Linked DNA regions of Chitinophaga caseinilytica. Each later gene encodes a partner of the first gene's protein in a complex. Links are inferred from orthologs where the notes say so. Each region holds a gene or a part of one and is shown on either strand. Other genes may lie near its edges.

What was found. The genes of interacting proteins can lie anywhere in the genome.
Region 2: the proteins of WJU22_RS15560 (region 1) and nuoI are in contact, whole or in part, in a crystal structure (PDB 6I1P), measured with the Thermus thermophilus proteins. The link is inferred for Chitinophaga caseinilytica from one-to-one orthologs. Residues at the interface, in WP_096411117.1 of Thermus thermophilus: Ala56, Arg57, Asn58, Asp59, Arg62, Phe63, Ala110, Ser113, Ser114, Gly115, Gly116, Met117, Asn119, Gln125, Asn126, Asp134, Val135, Tyr136, Val137, Pro138, Gly139, Cys140, Arg143, Glu145, Ala146, Ile148, Tyr149, Ala150, Met152, Gln153; in WP_096411123.1 of Thermus thermophilus: Val22, Thr23, Val24, Pro25, Tyr26, Pro27, Val31, Ala32, Leu33, Phe37, Pro64, Ala65, Asn94, Met95, Leu96, Arg97, Cys98, Ile99, Phe100, Phe119, Glu120, Met121, Ala122, Asp123, Tyr124, Glu125, Tyr126, Asp128, Leu129, Lys144.

The regions. Positions count from the first base shown.
Region 1 is NZ_CP150096.1:3,796,658-3,804,705, forward strand. What follows is about bases 2,926-5,852. They hold WJU22_RS15560 (NADH-quinone oxidoreductase subunit B family protein), read left to right. Parts: upstream 2,926-4,033; coding sequence 4,034-4,672; downstream 4,673-5,852. Other genes in these bases: WJU22_RS15550 (CBS domain-containing protein), read left to right, coding at 2,992-3,432; WJU22_RS15555 (NADH-quinone oxidoreductase subunit A), read left to right, coding at 3,610-4,053; WJU22_RS15565 (MBL fold metallo-hydrolase), read left to right, coding at 4,712-5,503. Also shown: WJU22_RS15540 (GMC family oxidoreductase), read left to right, coding at 1-1,692; WJU22_RS15545 (DUF4394 domain-containing protein), read right to left, coding at 1,792-2,586; NADH-quinone oxidoreductase subunit NuoE, read left to right, coding at 7,359-7,823; NADH-quinone oxidoreductase subunit NuoF, read left to right, coding at 7,825-8,048. UniProt on the Escherichia coli protein: NDH-1 shuttles electrons from NADH, via FMN and iron-sulfur (Fe-S) centers, to quinones in the respiratory chain. The immediate electron acceptor for the enzyme in this species is ubiquinone.
Region 2 is NZ_CP150096.1:128,467-133,912, reverse strand. Bases 2,561-5,446 are described here. They hold nuoI (NADH-quinone oxidoreductase subunit NuoI), read left to right. Parts: upstream 2,561-3,687; coding sequence 3,688-4,206; downstream 4,207-5,446. Other genes in these bases: nuoL (NADH-quinone oxidoreductase subunit L), read left to right, coding at 5,058-5,446; nuoK (NADH-quinone oxidoreductase subunit NuoK), read left to right, coding at 4,718-5,035; WJU22_RS00560 (NADH-quinone oxidoreductase subunit J), read left to right, coding at 4,223-4,705; nuoH (NADH-quinone oxidoreductase subunit NuoH), read left to right, coding at 2,616-3,668; WJU22_RS00575 (2Fe-2S iron-sulfur cluster-binding protein), read left to right, coding at 2,561-2,607. In the rest of the region: NADH-quinone oxidoreductase subunit NuoF, read left to right, coding at 103-1,461; more of WJU22_RS00575, read left to right, coding at 1,501-2,560. UniProt on the Escherichia coli protein: NDH-1 shuttles electrons from NADH, via FMN and iron-sulfur (Fe-S) centers, to quinones in the respiratory chain. The immediate electron acceptor for the enzyme in this species is believed to be ubiquinone.

The sequences.
Region 1 (8,048 bases):
AATCTTAACATCAAGGCCGCGGCCGAAAATTCCTACGACGCCATCGTGGTAGGATCGGGCATCAGCGGCGGCTGGGCAGCCAAGGAGCTGTGCGAAAAAGGGCTCAAGACCCTCGTGCTGGAAAGAGGCAGGAACGTTGAGCATATCAAGGATTATCCGACCGCTAACTGGAATCCCTGGGACTATCCCCACCACGGTAAATTTACCCGGGAAATGGAGGAGAACCATCCCATCCAGAGCCGTTGCTACGCGTTCGACGAAGCCACCCAGCATTTCTGGGTGAACGATAAGGAAAATCCTTACAACGAAATCAAGCCCTTCAACTGGCTGCGCGGCAACCATGTCGGCGGCCGGTCGCTCATGTGGGGGCGGCAGGTCTACCGCTGGAGCGATATCGACTTCGAGGCCAACGCCAAAGACGGCCACGGCGTAGACTGGCCTATCAGGTACAAAGACGTTGCGCCCTGGTACAGCTATGTCGAAAAATATATCGGGATCAGCGGCCAGGCAGAAAACCTGCCCCAATTGCCCGATGGCGAATTCCTCAAGGCCATGGAGATGAACTGCCTCGAAAAACACGTGGCAGCGCGCATCAGGGAACATTACAAAGACCGCATCATGACCATCGGCCGTTGTGCGCACGTTACCGAAGCGCACAATGGGAGAGGGCCCTGCCAGTACCGCGACCTTTGCGCGCGGGGATGCCCTTTCACCGCGTACTTCAGCAGCAACGGCGTCACCCTTCCGGCGGCTGAAAAAACGAAGAACCTCACGCTCCGCCCGCACTCCATCGTGCTGGAAGTTTTGTACGACGAAAGCACGCAGAAAGCGAAAGGCGTGCGCATCATGGACGCGGAAACGAAAGAAGTGATCGAATACACTGCAAAGATCATCTTCCTCAACGCCTCCACGCTCGGTACCACCGCCATCCTCCTCAATTCCGTCAGCAACCGCTTCCCCAACGGGTTCGGCAACGATAGCGACCAGGTGGGCCGCAACCTCATGGACCATCATTTCGGCGTTGGCGCCGGCGGGTCGTTCGACGGGTTCCAGGACCAATACACTTACGGCCGGCGGGCCAACGGTATATACATCCCCCGGTTCCGCAATATCGGCGGCAATACCAACCGAAAGGATTATGTGCGCGGATTCGGCTACCAGGGCGGCGCCGGGCGCGGCCGAAAACAAACGATGGACGGCATCGGCATCGAACTGAAAGAAAATAATACGGAACCCGGTGAATGGGGCATGTGGATCGGTGCATGGGGCGAACATCTGCCGTATGCGGACAATACCGTGCGCCTCAATAAATCGAAAACCGACAAATGGGGGCTGCCCACGCTGGACATCGACTGCAACTTCCGCGACAACGAGCTGGCCATGCGCAAAGACATGCTGGAAAGCGCGAAGGAAATGCTGGAAGCGGCAGGATTGAAGAACGTTGGCGGTAGTGATGATATGCCGCCTCCGGGCCATTGCATCCACGAAATGGGGACGGCGCGCATGGGCCGCGATCCCAAAACCTCCGTGCTCAACGGTTTCAACCAGGTGCATGCGGCAAAGAACGTGTTCATCACAGACGGCGCGTGCATGAGCTCATCGGCCTGTCAAAACCCGTCGATCACCTACATGGCGCTTACCGCGCGTGCGGTGGACCATGGCGTGAACGAGCTGAAGAAACAGAATTTGTAGTCATAACAGTGATGTACATACGAAAGGCCGGCGCATTGCCGGCCTTTCTTTTTGGGCATAGGCAGGGGGATATGGAAGAGAAGTAGTCTGGTAGTACGGTTATAGCTCAAGCGCAAGGCCGCTGATGTGTATGGGGAACGTGGCAATATCGGTAGCTTCACCGGTTGCCAGGTTGATACGGTAGAGTTTGGTGACATTATCGGCACGGGTCGTGAGCGCGGCATATGCCCGGTTATCCTTGCCTGAAATATCGAAACCGTTGATGACGCTGAGATTGGTGATGCCCAACTGGCCGATGCCATTGACGTAGCCGGTAGGCGGTTCATATTGTTTTACCAGCGTGCCCGAAGTGGTGATATGATACAACGTAGTGCTGGTGGCGCCTTTGAAATTATTGGAATAGGCGGAGGCGGTAATGGTAAGCACGGTAGGATTGATGACGCCATCTGCGCGGACGAGGTGGCCGTCTTCCGGTGCGATCACGACGTTTTCGTCCTGGTTGCCGACGATGCGCAGGTAATCCGAGACGGGGTTGAAATCGATCCCCAGTTCTTCGCTGTACAGTTTGAATTCGTAAGTATTGGTGCTGTACAACGTTGTGGCGGCGGTTTCCCTGTTGATTTTGTATAGACGGGTATGTGTAGACGCGTAGAGTTGTCCATCAGCCGGCCGGATGTCCAGCCCGACGAGTGTTTGTCCGGCGGGAATGCCTGTGATGGCGAGGTTGGTGATGATCTTACCGGGCTCTTCGATCCGGAAGCCGAGGAGTTTATGGTCGGTCGTAAGTGCCCAGGCGTTGGGTTTCAGGGGCTCGGGATCCCGTTTTTTATCACTTTTGCTACAGGAGAATAAAAGGAAAAGTACGGCGGAAGCCGCAAGGGGAGTGGATTTCATGACGGAGGAGTTAATCGTTCTGGAAATGGATTGCTCCCCGAAATCACATTTTATACCAAATAGTACAAAAATAATTTGAACCATTTGGTATAGAATTGAAATTTTGCCTTGCCGCCTGGCTGCGATCCGGCACCAACGAAATTGTGGTGTTTGACCGGCATCAGACGGTTGTTGCGTCGGTATCCGGGCGTTCACGGATGGAATAACGGAAGGGCCGTTGCAGTGGGGATTAACATCGGGTTAAAAATTTACACGTATAACGGATTATTTGGTAGCGGGAATAGGGGCGCAAACAAATTTGTTGACGGCTTTTTTCCCGCTTCTTTTTGATTTTACGAATTAATTAAGGTAACTTAAAGTAGGTTTTTCGCACACGTTATTGTTAAAACTTAAATAGAGCTTACCATGGGGAGAGTCAGAGACATCTTGGTGGGCAAAGGTCACGCAGTTTACTCCGTACATCCGGACAGCACCGTTTATGAAGCCCTTAAAGTATTGGTGGACCGGAATGTTGGCGCCCTCACCGTCGTAGATAAAGATCATTTTATGGGCATATTTTCCGAGCGCGATTATGCGCGCCGGGTAATATTGAAAGGTCGTGCTTCGAAAGAGACCACGATCCGCGAGATCATGACAGAACATCCGATCACGGTTTCGGAAGACGAAACGATCGAGAACTGCATGTGTAAGATGACCGATAAAAGAATCCGGCATTTGCCGGTGGTGGATGCCGGAGGAAGACTCATCGGCATTGTCTCCATCGGGGATGTAGTGAAATATATCATGGACGAACAGAAGCACATCATTGAAAACCTGGAGTGCTATATTACCGGCACGCATCATTAACGGATCAGTTACAACAGTTACAGACAGCCACATCCCCGGCGTTGTTTATTGTTTTATGGCCTGCATCTGCCCGGTGCCAGGAGTTGGATTTTGATTGGCTACAATACAACAACCGCAAAGGATCCCTCACCAGCGCCCATCCGGATTATCCGCAGATGAACCCATAAAACGACTGTTATGCACCCAACCTGGCCATTTCTCGTATTTGGCGCCATCGTACTTGTATTGGTACTGGCGATCCTGGGTCTGTCCTACCTGCTGGGCCAGCGCCATAAAGACCGCTCTACGGGCGAAGCTTATGAATCCGGTATTTTATCTACCGGCTCCGCGCGTCTCCGCTTCCCGTCCCAATTTTACCTTGTTGCCATGTTGTTTGTCATCTTCGACATCGAGACCGTTTTCGTGATCTCCTGGGCCATCGCGTTCGGAGAGCTCGGATGGGCGGGGTTCATCGGCGTGTCTGTCTTCATCGCCATTCTGCTCGTCGTGCTCATTTACGAATGGCGGAACGGCGCATTGGATTTCGGGCCTGATGGAAAGAAAATCCTGAAAGCCTTCCGGAAGATGAAGTCCACATCCCTTCAACCTAAAACCGATAGCCATGAAGTGGTGGTTAACTGAACCGAAAGAAGCCGCGCCGCGCAGCAACGGCAATTATTCGGCCGAAGACTCCGTGGGCCAGAGCGTGATGCTCACCTCCGTAGAGCGCCTCGTGGCCTGGGGCCGCAAAAACAGCATGTGGCCCTTCCACTTCGGGCTTTCCTGCTGCTTCGTGGAAATGGCCACGGGGATGACGCCCAAGTACGATCTCGCTCGGTTCGGCGCGGAAGTGATCCGCGGAACGCCCCGCGAAGCAGACGTCATGATCATCGCCGGGACCGTTTTCATCAAGATGGCGCCCATCATCCAGCGGCTATACGAACAGATGATGGAACCGCGCTGGGTAATTTCTATGGGCAGCTGCGCGAATTCAGGCGGGATGTATGATATTTACAGTGTGGTACAGGGCGTCGACAAGTTTTTACCGGTAGACGTATACGTGCCCGGATGCCCGCCGCGCCCCGACGCCTTCATGCACGGCCTGCTGCTGTTGCAGGAATCAGTCGGGAAGGAACTGCGCCCCCTGAGCTGGACGATCGGCGACCAGGGCGTGATCAGGCCCGAAAAAGAATCGATGAAAGACCGCTTCCGCGAGAAGCGCCAGAATATGACCGAATTCAAGACGCCGGACGAAATCTGAAAGGGATCCCGTCCGCCGCAACCTATAAACCTACACTGCATGAGTATCCGAAGGATCACCGAGAATGTCTATGAACTGAACCTGGGAAAGTCGAACGCATTTCTGATCGACGATGAAAAGCTGACGCTCATAGACACGGGAGAGCCCGACAGCAGCGGCCTCATTTTGGAACTGCTGCAATCCATCGGCCGGCAGCCGGATGACCTGAAAAACATCCTGCTGACACACAGCCACCCGGACCATTCCGGCAGCGCTGCCGACCTGAAGGCCATTACGGGTGCGAAGATATACATGCATCCGGCCGAGAGGAAGTGGGTGGAAGCGGGGTACATCCCGAAGCCCGAACGTCCGCATTTCACGGGGCTGGTCAACCGCCTCATTTACCGGATGTTCATTGCCGGGGCGCCCGGTTCCATCACGCCGTTCCGGATAGACCGGTTGCTGGAAGACGGCGAATGGCTGCCCATCGGCGGCGGGATTCAGGCGGTGCACATTCCGGGGCATAGCGAAGGGCAACTGGCCTTTTTCTTCCCGGGGGCGAAGAATGTGCTGTTTGCGGCAGATGCCTGCGACAATCTCTTCGGACTGGGGTATTCGACCTTTTACGAAGACTTCGAAGCAGGGAGGCACAGCCTCGAAAAGCTGGCGACGTTCGATTTCGACATCGCCTGTTTCGGTCACGGAAAAAGCATTCTGCACGGTGCAGGCATGAAATTCGGCCGGAAGTTCATCGGCCACCATCATCATCACGGCGGGCATCCGCAAAGGGCCGCAGCGGCGGCAGGAGAAGAGGCAACGATAAGGGTGCATGAACCGGAAGAAAGAATCTGAAACTGATACAAAACCCGATATAGCGACCAACAGCTCATTTCAAGCAAGGGTATAACAGACTGGAAAAGCCAGCAGCCAGGCGCATGGATACACAAAACCCACATCATGCCTGCAAGCATCTTTTCTGCCCTCTGCTCCCGGTTCGGCGAGCAGCTGTTCCATGAACAGCTCACCCGGGATGAGACGCCCACCATCTGGACGCCACAAGGGAAGATCGTACCTGTACTGGAGTACCTCCGCAGTGAAGCGGACCAACCTTACCGCATGCTCTATGACCTCACGGCCATCGATGAGCGTGCTTGTAAAAGTAAGTACAACGGCACCTGCGAATTCACCCTCGTCTACCATCTCTTTTCCTTCGAACGAAATGCCTTCCTCCGCCTGAAAGTAGCCCTCCGCGGCGAATTCCCGTCCACCCCCAGCGTAACCCACATCTGGCCGTCTGCCAACTGGTATGAAAGGGAAGTGTTCGATATGTTCGGCATCCGTTTCGATGGGCATCCCCTGCTTCGCCGCATTCTTATGCCTACCACCTGGGAGGGGCACCCACTCCGCAAGGAGCATCCCGCACGGGCCACCGAAATGGGGCCGTTCCGATTGTTTCCCGAAAAAGAAGACAGGGAGCAGGAGGCCCTGCAGTTCGACCCGGAAGAATGGGGCCTCCAGCGGCAGTCCGACGACTCCGATTTCATGTTCCTCAACATCGGCCCCCAACACCCCGGCACCCACGGCGTGCTCCGGATCATTCTCCAGCTATCCGGTGAAGATATCGTAGACGCCGTGCCAGACATCGGTTTCCATCACCGCGGCGCCGAAAAAATGGGGGAACGCCAGAGCTGGCACACCTACATTCCCTACACAGACCGCATCGATTACCTCGGCGGCGTCAACAATAACCTCGCTTACTTACTTTCCGTAGAAAAACTGGCCGGCATCCACATCCCGCAACGGGCCGAAGTGATCCGCGTCATGCTTTGCGAACTGTTCCGCATCGCCAGTCACCTCGTGTGGTACGGCACTTTCGCGCAGGACGTGGGGCAGCTTTCTCCCGTGTTCTACATGTTCACCGACCGGGAAAAGATCTTCAATATCATCGAAGCCGTCTGCGGCGGGCGGATGCATCCCAACTGGTTCCGTATCGGCGGCGTGGCGCAGGACCTGCCGCAGGGATGGGATAAGCTCGTCCGCGAATTCGTGCAATACTTCCCGAAGAAATTGAAGGAGTACGACAAGATGGTCATGCGCAACGCGATCTTCAAGGCGCGCACGGTGGGCATCGGGGTTTTTCGCTGGAAGAGGCCATCGACTGGGGCGCTACCGGCCCCAACCTGCGGGCCTGCGGGATGGATTGGGATATGCGCAAGAAGCGGCCCTACAGCGGATATGAGCACTATGAATTCGACATCCCGACGGGCCAGAACGGCGACTGTTACGACCGGGCCGTGGTGCGCGTGCAGGAAATGTGGGAAAGCCTCCGCATCATCGAGCAATGCCTGAACAACATGCCCGAAGGCCCGTACAAATCTGATCATCCGCTGGCCACACCGCCGGTGAAGCAATACACGATGCAGGACATCGAAACCCTCATCCATCATTTCCTCCACGTTTCCTGGGGCCCGGTGATCCCCAACGGCGAAGCCATGATCGTCACCGAAGCCACGAAAGGATGGAACAGCTATTACCTCACCAGCGACGGCAACACCGCGCCCTACCGGGTGCGCGTGCGCACGCCTTCGTTCGCACATATGCAGATGATCCCGTACATCAGCCGCGGGTATACAGTGGCCGACCTTTTATCCATCCTCGGCGCCATGGATTACGTGCTGGCAGACATTGACCGGTAAAAACGAATTGTATGCTATCGATGACCGAAAAAGAGAAAATCGAGGAAGAGATCCGGCAGGTGCCCATCAAAAAGGCCGCCTGCATAGAAGCCCTCAAGATCGTCCAGGAACACCGCAGATGGGTGTCTGACGAAAGTATCCGCGACGTGGCCGATATCCTCGATATGAGTGCGGAAGAGGTAGACAGCGTGGCCACCTTCTACAACCTCATCTTCCGCCAGCCCGTTGGCCGGCACATCATCCTGTTGTGCGACAGCATCAGCTGTTACGTGATGGGCCTCAAAGGCATCCATGCCGAATTGACGCGGCTGCTGGAGATCCAGTACGGGCAAACGACGGCAGACGGGCGTTTCACCCTGCTGCCCAATCCCTGCCTCGGCACCTGCGACCATGCGCCGGCGATGATGGTCGACAAGGATACCTACCGCGATCTGCAACCTTCCGCATTAGCTGACATACTCGAAAAATATACCTGATATGGAACGACCGCTCACACAACACATCACCTTTCCGCCGCTGGAGATCCGCCAGTACGAGGCCATCGGCGGCTACCAGGCCGTGCGCAAGGCGGTTCGCCATATGCAGCCGCAGGAAGTGACGGCACTGGTGAAGGAATCCAACATGAAAGGCCGTGGCGGCGCGGGATTCAGCACCGGCATGAAGTGGAGCTTCGTGCCGATGGACGTTCCCGGCCCCAAGTA
Region 2 (5,446 bases), 3.7 Mb from region 1 along the record:
CCGCCGAAGTGTGCGACGCAACGGGGGAGGAGGGAAGATCGGAAAGCCGACCAAACGAAAAACATCACGTTGCCCAGGCAACAACTTATATAAAGCGAGACAATGGGACGTAAATTACTGTTAGACAAGGCGCATATAGAAGGCATCCGGTATTTCGACGTATACCGGAAAAACGGCGGATATGCCGCTGCCGAAAAAGCCCTGAAGAGCATGAGCCCGGATCAGGTGACGGAAGAAGTGAAGAAAAGCGGCCTGAGAGGCCGTGGCGGCGCGGGCTTCCCCACAGGATTGAAATGGAGCTTCCTGGCCAAACCGGAAGGAGTGCCCCGCTACCTCGTCTGCAACGCCGACGAATCCGAGCCCGGTACCTTCAAAGACCGTTACCTCATGGAGTTTCTCCCGCACCTGCTCATCGAAGGCCTGCTGATCTCCAGCTACGCCCTCGGTGCCAACACCACTTACATCTACATCCGCGGCGAATACGCCTGGATCCCCGATATTCTCGAAGAAGCCATCGCCGAAGCGCACAAAAACGGCTTCCTCGGTAAAAACATCCTCGGCTCCGGGTTCGACCTCGACATTTACGTGCAACGCGGCGCCGGCGCCTACATCTGTGGCGAAGAAACCGCCCTCATCGAATCGCTGGAAGGCAAACGCGGCAACCCGCGCATTAAACCGCCGTTCCCCGCCGTGAAAGGCCTGTACCAGTGCCCCACCGTGGTAAACAACGTGGAAACCCTCGCCACCATCGTGCCCATCATCAACATCGGGGGCGATGAATACGTGAAATACGGCACGGGCAAATCCACCGGCACCAAACTCATCTCCGCCTGCGGCAACCTCAATAAACCCGGGGTGTACGAAATCGAGATGAACATTTCCGTAGAAGAATTCATTTACTCCGACGAATACTGCGGCGGCATCCCCAACGGGAAACGCCTCAAAGCCTGCATCCCCGGCGGCTCCTCCGTACCCATCGTTCCCGCCAACCTGCTGCTCACCACGGCCAAAGGCGAAAAACGCATGATGACGTACGAAAGCCTCAACGACGGCGGGTTCGCCACCGGCACCATGATGGGCTCGGGCGGGTTCATCGTGCTGGACGAAGACCAGTGCGTAGTGCGCCACACCCTTTCGCTGGCCCGGTTCTACCACCACGAAAGCTGCGGACAGTGCAGCCCCTGCCGCGAAGGAACGGGATGGATGGAAAAAGTGCTCAAAAACATTGAGCACGGTAAAGGAAAAATGAGCGACATCGACCTGCTGTGGGACATTCAGCGCAAGATCGAAGGCAACACCATCTGCCCCCTCGGCGACGCCGCCGCATGGCCGGTGGCCGCCGCCATCCGTCACTTCCGTGACGAATTCGAATGGCACGTGCTGAACCCCGACGAAGCGCAGCGCCGCAACTTCGGCCTGGCACATTACGCAGACCCGCTGCCGGTAGCTGCCGCTGTCTGATAAGGAAACAACATTATTCTTCTTTTTTACTTTTTAATAATGGCGGAAGAAAAGAAATTATTCAAGGTCAAGATCGATAATATCACGGTAGAAGTGGAACCGGGAACGACCATCCTCAACGCCGCCCGCACCATCGGCGGCGAAGTGGTGCCCCCTGCCATGTGCTATTACTCCAAGCTGCAGGGCTCCGGCGGTAAATGCCGCACCTGCCTCGTGAAAGTGACGAAAGGCTCCGAAGCGGACCCGCGCCCCATGCCCAAGCTGGTGGCCAGCTGCCGCACCACCGTGATGGACGGGATGGAAGTGGCCAACATCACCTCCCCCGAAGTGCTCGACGCCCGCAAAGGCGTGGTAGAGTTCCTCCTCATCAACCACCCGCTCGATTGCCCCGTGTGCGACCAGGCCGGAGAATGCGACCTGCAGGACCTCAGCTACGAGCACGGCGTTTCCGGCACCCGGTACGAATTCAAGCGCCGCACTTTCGAGAAGGAAGACATCGGCGAACATATCAAACTGCACATGACGCGCTGCATCCTTTGCTACCGCTGTGTGTTCACGGCAGACCAGCTGACCAACAAGCGCCACCACGGCATCCTGAAACGGGGAGACGCTTCCGAGATCAGCACCTACATGCGCGCATCCCTCGACCATACCAATTTCATCGGCAACGTGATCGATGTTTGCCCCGTTGGCGCACTCACCGACCGTACCGCCCGTTTCAAGAACCGTGTATGGTTCCTCAAACCGGTAGACGCCCACCGCGAATGCTCCGATCCGAAATGCTGCGGCAAAGTGGCGCTCTGGATGCGTGGCGACGAGATTTTCCGCGTTACCGCCCGCAAAGACAAATACGGTGAAGTGGAAGGCTTCATTTGCGATACCTGCCGCTTCGAGAAAAAAGATATCAAAGACTGGATCGTGGAAGGCCCCCGCAAGATTTCGCGCCACAGCGTAATCACCGCCGGCCACTACGTGGGTGTGCATAAGCCCCAGGAAACCGTGATGAAAGTGATGGACGGCCGCAACCCCCGGTTGCTGATGGACATCCACTCGGTGAGCGAGGTGAACATGCCGCAGGTAGACCTGAGCCAGATCGAAGGGCCGGCGCACTCAACCGATTTTCCGACTAAAAAAGGCGATCAATAAAGCGAGATATGGAATTCACAATTGACTGGTATTTCATTATAGAAAAGTTGCTGCTGATTTCGGCAGTGCTGGGTATTTCATTGGTGGTGGCGATGTACAGCACCTGGGGCGAGCGCAAGGTGGCCGCCTGGATCCAGGACCGCCGCGGGCCCAACCGCGCAGGCCCGTTCGGGTTGCTGCAGCCTTTGGCAGACGGTGGCAAGCTTTTCTTCAAGGAAGAGATCATCCCCTCGAGCGCCAACCGCTTTTTGTTCATCATGGGCCCTTCGCTTGCCATGTTCACCGCCTGCCTCACCAGCGCCGTGATCCCCTGGGGAGACACCCTCACCATCGCCGGCCGTGAAGTGAGCCTGCAGATCGCCGACGTCAACATCGGCGTACTGTGGATCATGATGGTCGTAGGCATGGGCGTGTACGGCATCATGATCGGTGGATGGGCATCCAACAACAAATTCTCCCTGCTGGCCGCCTGCCGCGGCGCATCGCAGGTAATTTCATACGAACTGCCCATGGGCCTGGCCCTCATCGCCCTGTTCATGCTCAGCGGTTCCCTCAGCCTGAAAGACATCGTGGAGCAACAGCGCGAAGGCATCTGGTTCGTGTTCCTCCAGCCCATCGGCTTCCTCATCTTCCTCATCTGCTCTTTCGCGGAAACCAACCGTACGCCGTTCGACCTTCCCGAAGCGGAAAACGAACTGAACGGCGGTTACCACCTCGAATATTCATCCATGAAACTGGGCTTCTACCTCTTCGCCGAATACATCAACATGTTCATCAGCTCCGTGCTGATGGCCACGCTGTATTGGGGCGGATACGCCTTCCCTTTCATGGACAAACTGGGGATAGACGGTAATCTGCTGACGGTCCTCGGAATTGCGGCGCTGTTCCTCAAGACGTTATTCTTCATCTTCTTCTTTATGTGGGTGCGGTGGACGATCCCGCGGTTCCGATACGATCAGCTCATGAAGCTCGGATGGAAAGTATTGATCCCGCTGGCATTGCTGAATATGCTCATTACCGGCGCCGTGATCCTTTTCCGTGAGAATGGTTTTAATTTTTAAACTTCAAGAAACTCATCATATGCAATCTTTAACCAACAGGGCAACGCCGGTAGACAGGAGGCCCATGACCTTTGCGGAGAAACTTTATCTGCCTGCGATAGCGAAAGGTATGGGCATTACCCTGAAGCACCTTTTCAAGAAGAAAGCGACGGTGAACTATCCCGAAGAGACGCGCCCGTTCAGCCCCGTGTTCCGCGGGCTGCACATCCTGAACCGCGACGAAATGGGACGCGAGCGCTGTACGGCCTGCGGGTTGTGCGCAGTGGCTTGTCCTGCCGAAGCGATCACCATGGAAGCGGCCGAGCGCCTGCCGGGCGAGGAGCATCTGTACCGTGAGGAGAAATACGCCGCGCGTTACGAGATCAACATGCTGCGCTGCATCTTCTGCGGTTTCTGTGAAGAAGCCTGCCCGAAACAGGCGGTTTACATGTCTGAAACCTTCGCGCCGGCGAACTACCAGCGTAAAGGGTTCATTTACGGGAAGGAAGACATGCTGATCCCCCATCCTCAAAAACAAATCAAAGAAAACAACCAATAAGGCAATGGGAATCGATATGATAATCTTTACAGTGCTGTCTGCGATCGCCATCGCATCCGCACTGGGCGTGATCCTGAGCAAGAACCCCGTGAACAGCGTGCTTTGCATGATCACCTGCTTCGTCGCCATCGCGGGCCATTACATCATGCTGAACGCACAGTTCCTGTTCGTTGTTCACCTCATCGTGTACACCGGCGCCATCATGGTACTGTTCCTCTTCGTATTGATGATGATGAACCTCAACGCCGACATCGAGCCGCAGAAACGCAACTGGCTGAAATACGCCGGCGCCATTTCCGGCGGTGCGCTGCTGCTGGTGCTCGTAGCCGCCCTGCGCGACGCGAGCCTCCCCGCCATCCAGCCCGGCGGCAACACGGAGATCGGCCTGGTTCAAAACCTCGGTAAAACATTGTTCACCTCTTACGTGGTGCCCTTCGAACTGAGCAGCGTGCTGTTCCTCAGCGCGATGGTCGGCGCCGTAGTGATCGGTAAGAAATAAAACGCATTCGATATGCCCGTTCAATATTACATCTTTCTCAGCGTCGCCCTGTTTTGCATCGGCATCATGGGGGTACTGATGCGCCGGAACGCCATCATCATCTTCATGTGCATCGAGCTCATGCTCAACGCCGTGAACCTGTTGCTGGTAGCTTTCTCCAAAATGTGGGTAGACGCCGGGCGGATAGACGCCGCCTCAGCGCAGCTCTTCGTTTTCTTCGTGATGGTCGTTGCCGCAGCGGAAGTTTCCGTGGGCCTCGCCATTATCGTGATGATGTACCGGAACACCCATTCCGTAGACATCAACATTCTCAGCAGACTGAAAAACTAGGATTAAAAAATAGTATAGATCGATGATACATCTTGTTTGGCTGGTACCGTTTTTACCGTTGTTAGGTTTCCTGATCAATGGATTGGGCAGGAGGTATTTATCCAAGCCGCTCACCGGCATCGTAGGTAGCGGCAGCGTGGTCGCAGCTTTTGTGATCAGCTTGCTTATCTTCTTCGAAGTGCGGACGCCCGGCTTCACGCCCCAGGTAGTTACGCTGTTCGATTTCATCAGCGTAGGCAGCCTCCACATCCCCTTCGCATTCCAGGTAGACCAGCTGAGCGCCTTGTTCCTGCTGATCATCACCGGTGTGGGCTCCCTGATCCACATCTACTCCACCTCTTATATGCATGACGAGCCGAACGAAGGTTTTGCACGCTATTTCGCGTACCTCAACCTCTTCGTGTTCTCCAT